Regions from separate parts of the Thalassospira sp. CH_XMU1420-2 genome, predicted to be linked through region 4. Evidence: predicted binding sites of a transcription regulator. Region 4 holds the regulator's gene; each other region holds the start of a gene.
What was found. The regulator PhoB, encoded in region 4, activates phosphate uptake and scavenging genes when phosphate is short. The targets are predictions, from matches to a motif close to TNTCATAAAACTGTCA.
Positions count from the first base shown of each region.

Region 1: WA429_RS16915 (RNA degradosome polyphosphate kinase) is a predicted target of PhoB. The motif match lies at 1,882-1,897, and genes of this name have one in related genera.
Region 2: WA429_RS19030 (DUF2794 domain-containing protein) is a predicted target of PhoB. The motif match lies at 1,345-1,360, and genes of this name have one in related genera.
Region 3: WA429_RS18585 (Na/Pi cotransporter family protein) is a predicted target of PhoB. The motif match lies at 1,900-1,915, and genes of this name have one in related genera.

Region 1 is NZ_JAYMEG010000005.1:327,370-330,616, forward strand. It holds gene WA429_RS16915 (RNA degradosome polyphosphate kinase) at 1-1,781, opposite strand, end outside; gene WA429_RS16920 (SixA phosphatase family protein) at 1,981-2,517, shown strand; gene aspS (aspartate--tRNA ligase) at 2,744-3,247, shown strand, end outside.
Region 2 is NZ_JAYMEG010000007.1:150,724-153,970, forward strand. It holds gene WA429_RS19020 (hypothetical protein) at 1-58, shown strand, start outside; gene WA429_RS19025 (tetratricopeptide repeat protein) at 136-900, opposite strand; gene WA429_RS19030 (DUF2794 domain-containing protein) at 936-1,292, opposite strand; gene WA429_RS19035 (hypothetical protein) at 1,464-1,889, opposite strand; gene WA429_RS19040 (DUF2659 family protein) at 2,418-3,068, shown strand; gene WA429_RS19045 (PQQ-like beta-propeller repeat protein) at 3,137-3,247, shown strand, end outside.
Region 3 is NZ_JAYMEG010000007.1:62,743-65,989, forward strand. It holds gene glpD (glycerol-3-phosphate dehydrogenase) at 1-1,540, shown strand, start outside; gene WA429_RS18580 (TfoX/Sxy family DNA transformation protein) at 1,561-1,830, opposite strand; gene WA429_RS18585 (Na/Pi cotransporter family protein) at 1,966-3,247, shown strand, end outside.
Region 4 is NZ_JAYMEG010000001.1:571,658-574,904, reverse strand. It holds gene WA429_RS02535 (cation:proton antiporter domain-containing protein) at 1-1,234, shown strand, start outside; gene phoB (phosphate regulon transcriptional regulator PhoB) at 1,347-2,045, opposite strand; gene phoU (phosphate signaling complex protein PhoU) at 2,063-2,785, opposite strand; gene pstB (phosphate ABC transporter ATP-binding protein PstB) at 2,808-3,247, opposite strand, start outside.

The DNA.
Region 1 (3,247 bases), on a different contig from region 4:
CGGCCGACAATCGATTTGACGCGAATGTTTTCCGAAAGCCCCGGCACACCCGGGCGCAAACAGCAAATCCCGCGCACCACCAGTTCGACATGAACGCCCGCCTGGCTTGCACGATAAAGTGCATCGATTACTACCGGATCGACAAGACTGTTCATCTTGGCCCAGATGCCGGACGGTTTGCCGGCCTTGCAGTTTTCGATTTCCTGATCGATGTGGGTCAGAAGGGTCGGGCGCAGGGTATGCGGGGCAATCGCGATTTTTTCCAAAGAACGCGGCGTGGCATAGCCGGTCATGAAATTAAAGATGCTTGCCGCATCACGCCCCAGTGCCGGATCGCACGAGAAGAAGGAAATATCGGTATAGAATTTGGCCGTGATCGGATGATAGTTGCCGGTACCGAAATGGACATAGGTTTTAAGGCCGTGGGTTTCACGGCGGACAACCAGCGACACCTTGGCGTGGGTTTTCCAGTCAAGGAAGCCATAGACCACCTGACAGCCCGCACGTTCAAGGTCGGCCGCCCAGCGCAGGTTGGCTTCTTCGTCAAAGCGGGCTTTGAGCTCGACCATGGCGGTAACGGATTTTCCGGCCTCGGCCGCGGCGATCAGGGCTTTGACGATCGGGCTGTTTTCCGACGTACGGTAAAGCGTCTGTTTGATGGTGACGACATCGGGATCACGCGCTGCCTGAAGCAGGAACTGCACCACCACGTCGAAATCTTCGAACGGGTGGTGAACCACAAGGTCCTTTTTGCTGATCGCGGCAAAGCAATCGCCGCCAAAGTCGCGCACCCGTTCCGGATAGCGCGCGGCATAGGGCGCAAACAGCAAATCATGATGCAGATCGGAATCGATCAACTGTTTGACATCGACAACCCCCAAAAGACCATCAACCTTGACGACTTCTTCGAGTGCGACATCAAGTTCGTCGATCACAAAGTCCAGAAGGTCTTCGGGCATGCCGGCATTGACCTTAAGGCGGATGATGCTGCCACGACGGCGGCGTTTAAGAGCGGTTTTGAAAACGCGCACCAGGTCTTCTGCTTCTTCTTCGATCTCGACATCCGAGTCACGGATGACGCGGAAGAAACCATGTTCGATCATATCGAAGCCCGGGAACAGCTTGCCGAGATACAGCAAGATCGCCTGTTCGACCGGAAGATAGCGTTCGGTCCGGCCGGGCAGGCGCAGGAAACGGCCGATCTTTTGCGGGACCGGGATCAGACCACGCATATTGTGACCATCCGCCGGGTCAAACAGCTGCATCACAATGGCAAAGCCAAGGTTGGGAATGAACGGGAACGGGTGTGACGGGTCAATCGCAAGCGGGGTCAGGGTCGGGAAGATTTCCCGCATGAAATAGCCATCAAGCCATTTGCGATCGGTCTGAGTCAGATCGGATTGATCAATGACCGAGATGCCCTGTTGTTCCATTTCACGGCTGAGCTGGCGCCAGATGCGCTGCTGATCCTGCATCAACTGGTTGGCATCAAAGGTAATGGCGCGCAGCTGTTCGGACGGGCTCATGCCATCCTGGCTGACTTTGGTCATGCCGGCACGAAGTTGCCCGACAAGGCCGGCGACGCGGACCATGTAGAATTCATCAAGGTTGCTGGCCGAAATCGACAGAAAGCGCAAACGTTCAAGCAGCGGGTGCCCGCTGTTCTGGGCTTCTTCAAGAACACGATTGTTGAAAGCCAGCCACGAAAGTTCGCGATTGATAAAACGGCTTTCCGAATCAATGGTGATCGCGCTTGATTGAACTGCAGCGGCGTGAGTCACGCTATGCCTCCTGCGGATTGAGGGAATGTCTTTGAATTTATGCGACAGGTCCCGGTTGCAAATGGAGTATAGGATAACTGTTTGCGCCCGTGCAATTTTCTTAAATTTATGTGTCAGTTTTTCTGATGGCATCGCGGGCGTTGATATGGCATGGAAGAACACCGTTTGATCATCCTTCATGGCCGTAAAGACCAAAGACATGAAAACGTTGCTGTTGCTCAGACATGCCAAATCAAGCTGGGCCGATCCCGGTCGGGCCGACCATGATCGGGAATTGAACCGCCGTGGCGAGAAGGCAGCCCCCTTTATGGGGCGTTACTTGCGCGAGCAGGCTCTGATCCCTGATCTGGTGTGGTGTTCGACAGCCGCCCGTGCGGTTCAGACGCTTGGCCTTCTTGGGCGTGATTTTGCCAGCAATGCGGACGTTATCTATAGCGAAGATCTTTATATGGCGGGGGAACGGGTGCTGCTTGAAAGTTTGCATCACACCCACGAGGACGCAAATTCCGTGATGTTCATCGGCCATAATCCGGGGATGGAACAATTCGCCCAGGCACTGTTTGGCGGCGGGGACGAGGGCGCGCGCGACGCCATGGCACGAAAATTCCCGACATGTGCGTTGGCGCATTTTGAATTTGATGTTGAAAACTGGACCGATATTGCTTTTGGCACCGGCAGGCTGATCGGCTTTACCAAGGTCAAGGAATTGCAGGCTGTCAAAATTGGATCGGAATGATTTGACGGTCTCTGGTGACAGCACTTGACGCGCAGCCCCCGAGAGCGTTTTATACCGCTGAAATTTTGACGCCGCGTCTGAACGGCAACCGACACATCACAGCAAAACGTCCCGAATTGTTCGGGCCGGGCACGTTGTGGTGCGTTTTTTGTTTGACAGCGCGGGTCTGGCATGCACCTTTGCGGCCAAATTTGCGGCCCAAAATATAAAGCAACCTGGAATGACAATGCATCCTTATCGCTCACACAATTGTAATGCGCTGCGCGCGACTGACGCAGATGCGGAAGTTCGTCTGTCTGGCTGGATTCACCGTAAGCGTGACCACGGCAACCTTCTGTTTGTTGACCTGCGCGACCATTACGGCATCACCCAGGTCGTGATCGACATTTCCAGCCCGCTGTTTGAAACGCTTGATAAAGCGCGCGCCGAAAGCGTGATCACGGTGGATGGCAAGGTTGTCAAACGTACCGCAGAAACCATCAACCCGAATCTGCCGACCGGCGAGATCGAAGTTTACGCATCGAATGTCGAAGTTCAGTCTTCGGCCGAAGTGTTGCCGATGCCGGTCTTTGGCGATGTCGAATATGGCGAGGAAATCCGCCTGCGTCACCGTTATCTCGACCTGCGTCGTGAAAGCGTGCATTCCAACATCGTTCTGCGTTCCAAAGTCATTTCGGCCATGCGTCAGAAAATGACCGCACAGGGCTTCCTGGAAATCCAGACCCCGATC
Region 2 (3,247 bases), on a different contig from region 4:
CGGTTCGATTGGCACCAAGCCGGGCGATTATGTGATTGCCTACAAGCTTCCGAAATAGGATCACACGGGCACCTGTTTTGCAGGTGCCCGTTTCTTATGTGTCGTCAGTCGTGCCGGCAAGTCCAAGCTGATCACTTACCAGGGCACTTCACCGGCAAGGCGTTTTTCGACCTGCTGAATTTCGTCGATGCTTAATCTTGGTTCCAGTGCGTCTATGGCCGACTGGGGATCAAGTGGTTCGGTCTCGTTGGCACCTTCGGGAAAGGTCATCGGCCCGTTTGCGGAACGGCGCAGCCAGTAATAGGCATCGGCAAGATTTTGTGGCACACCCCAGCCACGTTCAAGCAATGCACCATACATGAACTGGGCAGCGTGATTATTGGCCTTGGCGCCGATTTCAAAATAGTGGGCGGCTTCGATGAAGTTTTGCCGTGCGCCGCGCCCATGGAAATATTGTGTGCCGATCAAATAGGCCGCATTGCCGTTTCCCGGGTCGGTTTTCAGCGCACGTTTGAAATATTCGGTGGCACGAAACTGGTCATAATGCAGGCCGTGGCCGTTAAAATAGAGAAGCCCGATATAATAGATCGCACCCCCATGATTGGCGCGTGCGGCCTTTTTGAACCACTTTGCCGCGTTCTGATAGTCGGGTTGACCCAGATCCCCGCGATAATACAGCAATCCCAGCGCATATTGCGCATAGGGATCATCCTTTTGCGCGGCCGATCGCCAGTAGTCATGGGCCTGTTCAAAATCACCGGACCGATAGGCATAATAGCCGGTCTGGTAGTCGCGGCTCATTTGGCGCGCCTGTCCGGGGTGGGGGATTGCCGCAAAGCTTACGCCGATCAGGGCCGCAATCATCAGCCGTCTGACCAGCTTCAAGGCAGAAGGACGCACGTTCTTATCTTTGTCCGCTGTTATGAAGAAGGGTGTCAGGAATTGTTTTTAAACAGCGGGACGACCTTGCGCGCACGCTTTTCGATGGCCTCTAGCACGTTGCTGATATCGGAACTTTGTTTGATCCGCTCGCCACTGTGAAGCGCGAGATACTGGCCGGCATTCTTGTGTTCGCTGCCCAGTTTGATCACGGTGAAAAGCGGTGTTTCGTGTGTGGAACGAAAGATCGAAAACATTGCCATCCCGTCCAGATGGTCGATCGCATAATCGCGCCAGGCGCCGCTTGCAACCTGACGGGAATAGGTATTCATGAGCCGCATCAGTTCGGACCGGTCAAAATGCACAAAGCTTTTGGCTTTGCGGTATTTTGCCAAATCGAACAGTGTTCCCATGTGATTCTCCGGCAATGTGGTCGTCTGGCTGTTACAATCCGGGAACGGAAAATGACAGCCATATGACACGGTAGCGTGGATTGCCCTGCGTCTCAAGTTGCAATGGACAAAAACCGGTTCACACTATTTGTGACCGGTTTGATTATCCCAGATAATTCAGTGAATTATGCCCTAGAGGCTGCGCGAACGGGTCGGCGGCCAGTCAACGGTTTGTGCCCCGGTGTTATAGGGATCGGGTGTACGATAGCAACTGACGGCGGCCAGGGTGCGATAGCAATAAAGCGGCGTTTCCGGTACCGGGTCCTTTTTGCAATAGGACTTGCCGTCAATTTTGCGAATGGTTGAGCAATCCTGACCGGTCGAAAGCGAAACCATATGGTCAATCAGGGTTTTGTCGGTGTTGATGATGCTGACAACGTCAAAGGCAAGATACCATTCCCCGCCGGTAAACAGGCTGGTCCCGACGACATCGGACATGGTGGTGCTACAGCCTGATACCCCGGTTCCAAGCAAAGTGGCAAACAGCCCGGCCAGTATGCGCTGTCGAATGACGCGCTTGGCATCCTGTCGGTTTTGAACCTTTTGACGACGTTTCATGGTGTCTCCGTCCATCCACCGGGCAAATTTGACCGGTGACAGTGTGAAATCTGTTCCCTTGGATTTATCAAAGCAATCACTGTGCCGAATTGCCCAAAGGAAGGATCATTTTTGTCATATGGGCGGTGGCGGGGTTGTTTTCAGGGGCTTTTGCCGGCATTGCCGCGCGATATGCCGGATCCGGCGCGCGGCCAAGCATTGGCTCACATCGGCGCAAGAGCGTCGATATCGTGCCGATGCGTGGGCATAATGGCGCTGGCAGGCAATTCTTACCGCTTTGGGGAATGAAATTGAAACCGCGCCGCGTTTTTGCCGCAAATTCGGTCTTTGTTATCCGATCACGGGGCTGACAAAGACGCCCGGATCGGGTTGAAAAACGGCAATGGGGCAAAATAATCGACCGAATGCCCGGATTGGCTTTGTGCAGACTTGACCCCTTGCGTGCTGGCGCGTTAAATCCTTGCCAGAATTAATTCAGATAAGCGGGCAGGTTGCCCGCTTTATTGTGACCGGATTGGAGCCGTTTTCGTGGTTGATATTTTCCAGGAAGTCGAAGAAGACCTGAAGCGCGAACGCACAGAAGAGCTGTGGCGCAAATACGGGAAATATGTCATCGGCACTGCTGCTGTGATTGTTTTGGGTGTTGCCGGGCGTGAAGGCTGGAAAACCTATGAACACAGCACCAGCATCGAAAATGGTACCCGCCTTGCCAATGCTGTTGAACTGGCAAATGCCGGTGAAGACAAACAGGATGCCGCCCTTGAGGCGCTTGACGCGATCATCGCCGAAGGCAATGCCGGTTTTGTTGCATTGGGCCATTTCCAGAAAGCGGCTGTTTATCTGCGCGCTGGTGCGACCCCGTCGGCTGTGACCGAACTTGAAGCGGTTGCCGGCAATTCCGACATCGATCAGGTTTATCGTGATCTGGCCGTTGTTCAGATTGCCATGAACAGCGCCAATGAAAGCAATGCCCAGGAACTTATCACCCGGCTTGAGCCGATCGCGGTTCCGGAAAACACCTGGTATTACTCGGCGCGCGAAATGATTGCGCTGCTGCATATTGCCGCGGGTGAAATCGATGCGGCCAAGCCGCTTCTGACCGAAATTGCCGACGATAACGAAGCACCGTCAGGCATGCGCGCACGGGCAAGTGAACTTCTCAAGGCCGTTGGTGCCTAACTGCGACCAGCAAGGTGGGCCGGGTTTCCCGGCCACCGTGATGACAGCTTGAATCAGGGGAAACGGTTTTGACCACACGCGGTATTAAGTCACTTCTGTGCGTTATGGGGATGACGGGCCTTTTGGCCGGGTGTTCGGGTTGGCTTGGCGGCACCGAAGAACCGCCATTGCCCGGGGAA
Region 3 (3,247 bases), on a different contig from region 4:
TGAGACTGCACATTACGATCTGATCATTGTTGGTGGCGGCATCAATGGTGCCGGTATTGCGCGCGATGCGGCGGGGCGCGGGCTTAAGGTTTTGCTGTGTGAAAAGGATGATCTTGCCAGTGCAACATCATCGGCCAGCACCAAGCTGATCCATGGCGGGTTGCGCTATCTCGAACATTATGAATTCCGTCTGGTGCGCGAGGCGTTGACCGAACGTGAAGTGCTGCTTGGTAATGCACCGCATATCATCTGGCCGTTGCGCTTTGTTCTGCCTCATCGCGATGATTTGCGTCCGGCCTGGATGATCCGCCTTGGCTTGTTCCTGTATGACCATCTTGGCGGCCGTAAAAAGCTTCCGGCATCCGAAGGCATTTCATTTGCCAATCACGTTTCCGGTGCGCCGCTGCGGGACGGGATGACCAAGGGCTTTGTCTATTCCGATTGCTGGGTTGATGATGCGCGTCTGGTGGTTCTCAATGCCATTGATGCCAAAAATTGCGGGGCTGATATCCTGACGCGGACCGAATGTGTCGGCGCAAAACAGATCGACGGGCACTGGCAGGTTTCCCTGCGTGATCAGCAAAGCGGTCAGGAACGCCAGGTTTCCGGGCGGATGCTGGTCAATGCGGCGGGCCCGTGGTGTGCCGATCTGATCAATCCGGACAATGGTGTGGTGCAATCAAAAACCAGCGCCAATATCCGCTTGGTCAAGGGCAGTCACATTGTGGTGCCCAAGCTGTTTGATCATGATTATTGCTATATTTTCCAGAATGGCGACGGGCGCATTGTCTTTGCCATTCCCTATCAGGATGACTTTACCCTGATTGGCACCACCGATGTTGATTTCACCGGCGATCCGGCCAAGGTCAAAATTGATCAGAACGAAATCGATTATCTGTGCAAACTGGCCAGCGGTTATTTCAAAAAGCAGGTGGCATCCGACGATGTTGTCTGGACCTATTCCGGGGTAAGGCCGCTTTATGCCGGCAATGGCGAAAGTGAAAACGCGTCCAAGGTGTCGCGTGACTATACCCTGAAACTCGAAGCCGATAGTGGTGCGGCCCCGGCCTTGCATGTTTTTGGCGGTAAAATTACCACCTATCGCAAGCTTGCCGAACATGCGCTTCAGATCATTACCCGTCAGCTTGGCACCCGCGATGCGCCCTGGACGGCCAAAGAACCGCTTCCGGGCGGGGATTTCCCCAATGCTTCCTTTGATGATGCATTTGCCCATTATGCCAATCGATATGACTGGATCGATCACCGCCTGTTAAAGCGCCTGCTGCGCGCATATGGCACGCGCATCGACATGATCATCGGAACTGCGACAAAGATCGATGATCTTGGTGTCTGTTACGGCCATGACCTGTATGAAGCCGAATTGCGCTATCTGATTGATCATGAATGGGTGCGCAAGATCGATGACCTGATCTGGCGGCGGTCAAAGCTTGGTTTGCGTCTGTCCTCCGAACAGATTGCCGCGCTTGAAAATCGCCTGGCACAGATCGACGCCGATCCCAGGTCGGTCGCAGCCGAATAGGCCGGGTTCGAAGGCGGATATCAGGACTGCGCGTTTGACAGTTCTTCACGCAATGTGTCGAGCAATGCGCGCAGTTCCTGTTTGCGGGCAGGCGTGATATCGCGCCAGTCCCGGTCATGGATCGCACCTTCAAGCGCATAAAGGTAGTTCAGGCTGATTTTCCTTTCACCGCCAAAGCGAAACAACAGGCGGCGCGTGACTTCGACGATACCGGTCGCCATAAGCTGATCGCGGTTTTCAATCCCGATTTCGCGCAATTCACGTGACGATGTCGGACCGATATTGCGCATGGTTTTCCTTTGTTCGGGGCGGTGCGTGCACATGGCGTTGGGCATGTCTTCACTGGTCGTGCTGGCACCTGACAGTGTGAATAATCTGCTGTATGGTCGGTTTGTTTTCAACCGATTACCCTGACCGGTCCCCTGATGACAGCATTGTTCAAACCCGTTATCGCAAGTGCGATCCTGCTTCTTTTGACCATTCCGGTTGCAAAGGCCGCAGACGATTTTGTGCCGCTTGAAACCGGGGCGATGATGGTCGGGCTGGTTGGCGGTCTGGCACTTTTTCTGTACGGGATGGACCATCTGGCAAGCGCGCTCAAGACCCTTGCCGGGGCGCGGTTGCGATTTATCCTGTCGAAAATGACGCGCAACCGCTTTATGGCGGTGCTTTCGGGCGCACTGGTTACCGGTCTTGTTCAGTCGTCAAGTGTGACCACGGTTCTGGTGGTGGGCTTTGTGTCCGCGGGCCTGATGCCCTTTGCCCAGTCGATTGCCGTGATCATGGGGGCCAATGTCGGCAGTACCCTGACCGCGCAGATCATTGCCTTTCGGGTTGATGCGATTGCGCCGCTGGTGATGGCCATCGGGTTTGGACTGACCATGATGGCAACCCGCAAACGCGTTGCGATGGCGGGCAAGGCGATCCTTGGCACCGGGATGCTGTTTTTCGGCATGGGCATGATGAGCGATGCGATGGAACCGCTTCGCACCTATCCGCCCTTCATCGATCTGATGGCCGAGATGCAAAACCCGGTTCTGGCAATCATTGTCGCGGCGTTCTTTACCGCCCTTGTTCAATCCAGTGCGGCGACGACCGGCATTATCATCGTTCTTGCCGGGCAGGGGCTTGTGACACTTGATGGCGGCATTGCCCTTATTTTCGGGGCGAATATCGGCACCTGTGTCACGGCACTTCTGGTGACAATCGGCAAGGGGCGCGATGCCCTGCGTACCGCCATCGGCCATGTTCTGTTCAATGTCGGCGGTGTTTTCTTGTGGCTGCCGTTTATTGGGCAATTGTCCGAATTTGTGACGGATATTTCATTTGCGACCAATGGCGGGCAAACCGATATCGCACGCGAAATCGCCAATGCGCACAGCATTTTCAATATCGCCAATGTGATCCTTATGATCGCCTTTGTGCCATGGATCGCCCGTCTGATCGAAAAGATCGTGCCACCGGAAACGGTGATTGATCCGCCTCTTGATCCCAGCCCGAAATATCTGATGGCAGAAGTCACCAATACACCGGCCGCCGCGATTGCACTATTGCGCAACGAGGTCATCCATATGGGCGACATCGTGACCGATGTGGTGCGCCGCGGGCGCGAAAACATGCGCAAGCCGACCAGCAGGAAATTGCAAAGAATTGCCGAACTTGATGACGGGGTGGACAGCCTGCAGGACGCGATTGCCCTGTTTGCCA
Region 4 (3,247 bases):
GTCGGTCAATGCCAATGTCGTCTATGAACAGTTTGGCAGTGTGCTGCTGTGGCTGATTGCATTGCTTCTGATCAAGACGGCCGTTCTGTTTGTCTTGTCCTTGGCGATCCGGTTTGAACGGGGTTCGGCCCTTCGTGTTGCGATGAGCCTGGCAGCAGGCGGTGAATTTGCATTCGTCATGTTTGCACTGGCGGCCCAGAATGGTGCAATTCCGCGTGATCTTGCCGCGATGCTGATCCCGGTGGTTGCCTTGTCGATGGCATTGACACCGACCCTGATCAATCTTGGTCACCGGATCGAGGAAAAGCTGCACCCCAAGGAAGACGACCAGCTTGGCCCGATCTCGGATGAAACCGAAGGCATCCACCAGCATGTTCTGGTCATCGGCAGCGGGCGTGTTGGTCGGGTTTTGGCGCGTCTTTTGAAAACCCGCGATATTCCGTTCATTGTTCTCGACAGTGATGCCCAACAGGTATCGCGCGGCCGTGCAGAGGGACTTCCCGTATTCTTTGCCGATGGGTCACGCCCGGAAACATTCCGCGCCGCCCACACCGATGAAGCCCGTATCGCGGTTGTTGCCATGGGTAACCCGCATGCAACCGAAAAGACCGTGGCGCTTCTACGTCAGCATTATCCGCATCTCAAGATCTTTGCCCGCGCCCAGGACATCACCCATATCGGTCCGCTGTCGCGCAGCGGGGCCGATGCGGCAATTCCCGAAGTACTGGAAACCGGCCTTCGGCTTTCGGATCATGTGCTGTCGGCCTGTGACGTGCCACAAGAAGACATTGATGCCGAAATCGCCAAGTTCCGGCGCGCCGACATGTTGTTGATGAACGAACTGGCACCAAGGACCCAGCGTAAAAAAGCCCCGGAACCGGCACAAGCAGCACCGGCATCAGAAGTCGCACCAGAGACGACATCATCCGCGGCACCTGCATCCGTGGCATCTGCATCCCCGGCGACCGCGAAAACAACAAAGGCATCTGGCACGGCTGCGCAAACCGCAAAACCCAAACCGACGGCAAAGAAACCTGCGTCGCGTGCCATGCCAAAGAAAGCAACCGCGCGCAAGGTTGCGACAAAACCCGCCGCAACCAAAACAACGTCGGGCAAAACCACATCGGCCAAAAAAGCAGCGCCCCGCAAACCGGCGACAAAGACAGCGTCATCAGACAAATCGGCAACATCCGGGTCAAAACGCACCACACGCGGCAAAGCTAAAGACAGCTAAATGCAAAACCCCCGCGGCCTGTGGCAACGGGGGTTTTGTTTGATCTGAGTGTCAGAATTTTTTCCGACGAGCCATCCAACTAGCCAGCAGCCCGGCCTTGTGGCCGGATCAATCAGGCCGCAGTTTCCGAGTCCAGCGCATAGCCGGCTGCCCGAACCGTCCGGATGATGTCGCGGGTACCTTTGACATCATTCAGGGCCTTGCGCAGGCGGCGGATATGCACATCAACCGTGCGGGTTTCGACATAAATGTTCGGCCCCCAAACAGCATTCAAAAGCTGCTCGCGGGAGAAAACACGCCCCGGATGTTCAAGGAAGTAACGCAGAAGACGAAATTCGGTCGGACCAAGGTGGATGGCCTTGCCATTACGGCTGACGCGATGGGCGGCAAGATCCATTTCGATATCGGAATAGACCAACTGCCCTTGTGGTTGCGCCGGACCGGATCGGCGCAGAAGTGCGCGAATACGTGCCAGCAACTCGCCAATCGCGAACGGTTTGGTGACATAGTCATCAGCACCGGTATCAAGGCCGCGAATGCGATCCCCTTCTTCGCCGCGCGCAGTCACCATGATGACCGGCAAATCGCGGCTTTCGGGTTTGCGGCGGATCTGACGGCAAACCTCGATCCCCGACATGACCGGCAACATCCAGTCCAGAAGGACAAGATCAACATGCGTTTCAGCAAGAATTTTCAACGCTTCGTCACCGTCACCGGCTTCGACAACCTGCATCCCCTCACGTTCGAGGTTGTAGCGCAACATGGTTACGATTGCAGCTTCGTCCTCGACGATAAGAACCGTTGGGTCCATCTTCCTATGCTCCAGTGTCACTCATTCGGTTCGACAACAGCAAAGTTCGCTGCATCATTTTTTGGCCGGTCGATTGCCGGCAGGTCTTCGCCCTTGATCCGGTAATAGATCGTTTCGGCGATATTGGTGGCATGATCGCCAATACGTTCGATGTTCTTGGCGATGAACAGCATGTGGGTCGATGCCGTAATGTTGCGCGGATCTTCCATCATGTAGGTCAGCAATTCGCGGAACAGCGAATTGTACATGTCATCGACTTCCTGATCGCGCGCCCAGACGCGTTCCGCCTTTTCGGCGTCACCTTCGATATAGGCGTCGAGAACATCTTTGATGATTTCCTGTGCAAGCTTGCCCATATTCGGGATCACCTGGACCGGACGGATCGGCGGGATCTGGTTCAGGACCTGGGCACGTTTGGCAATGTTCTTGGCCAAATCACCAATACGCTCAAGATCATTGGACAGCTTAAGCGCCGTCACGACCTGACGCAGGTCATCAGCCATCGGCTGGCGCAGGGCCAGAAGACGGACCGCAAAGTCCTGCACTTCCTGTTCGAGAACATCGATACGATGGTCTGAAAGAATGACTTTTTCAGCCAGTTCCGAGTCACGCTTTACAATAGAGCGGATCGCAGAGATCAGCTGACTTTCTGCAAGCCCGCCCATCTGCGAGATGATGTTGTTCAGACGGGTCAGTTCCTCGTCGAACGAACTCACGATATGTGTTTTGTCGTCAGCCATTTATGCGTTCTCCTCGTATCGCTTAACCAAAGCGACCGGTAATGTAACCCTTGGTGCGGTCGTCTTTCGGGTTGGTGAAGATCTGATCGGTTTCACCAACTTCTACCAGCTTGCCAAGGTGGAAAAATGCGGTCCGCTGCGATACACGCGCAGCCTGCTGCATGGAGTGCGTCACGATCACGATCGTGTAGTTCGAACGCAGTTCGTCAATCAGCTCTTCGACCTTTGCCGTTGCAATCGGATCAAGTGCCGAGCACGGCTCGTCCATCAGAATGACTTCCGGGCTGACCGCGACCGCACGTGCGATGCAAAGACGCTGCTGCTGACCACCCGAAAGACCGGTAGCGGGCGATTGCAGGCGATCTTTGACTTCCTTGAGAAGACCGGCACGCTCAAGCGAGGTCATGACAATTTCATCAAGTTCGTCACGCGAATTGACCAGACCATGAATACGCGGGCCAT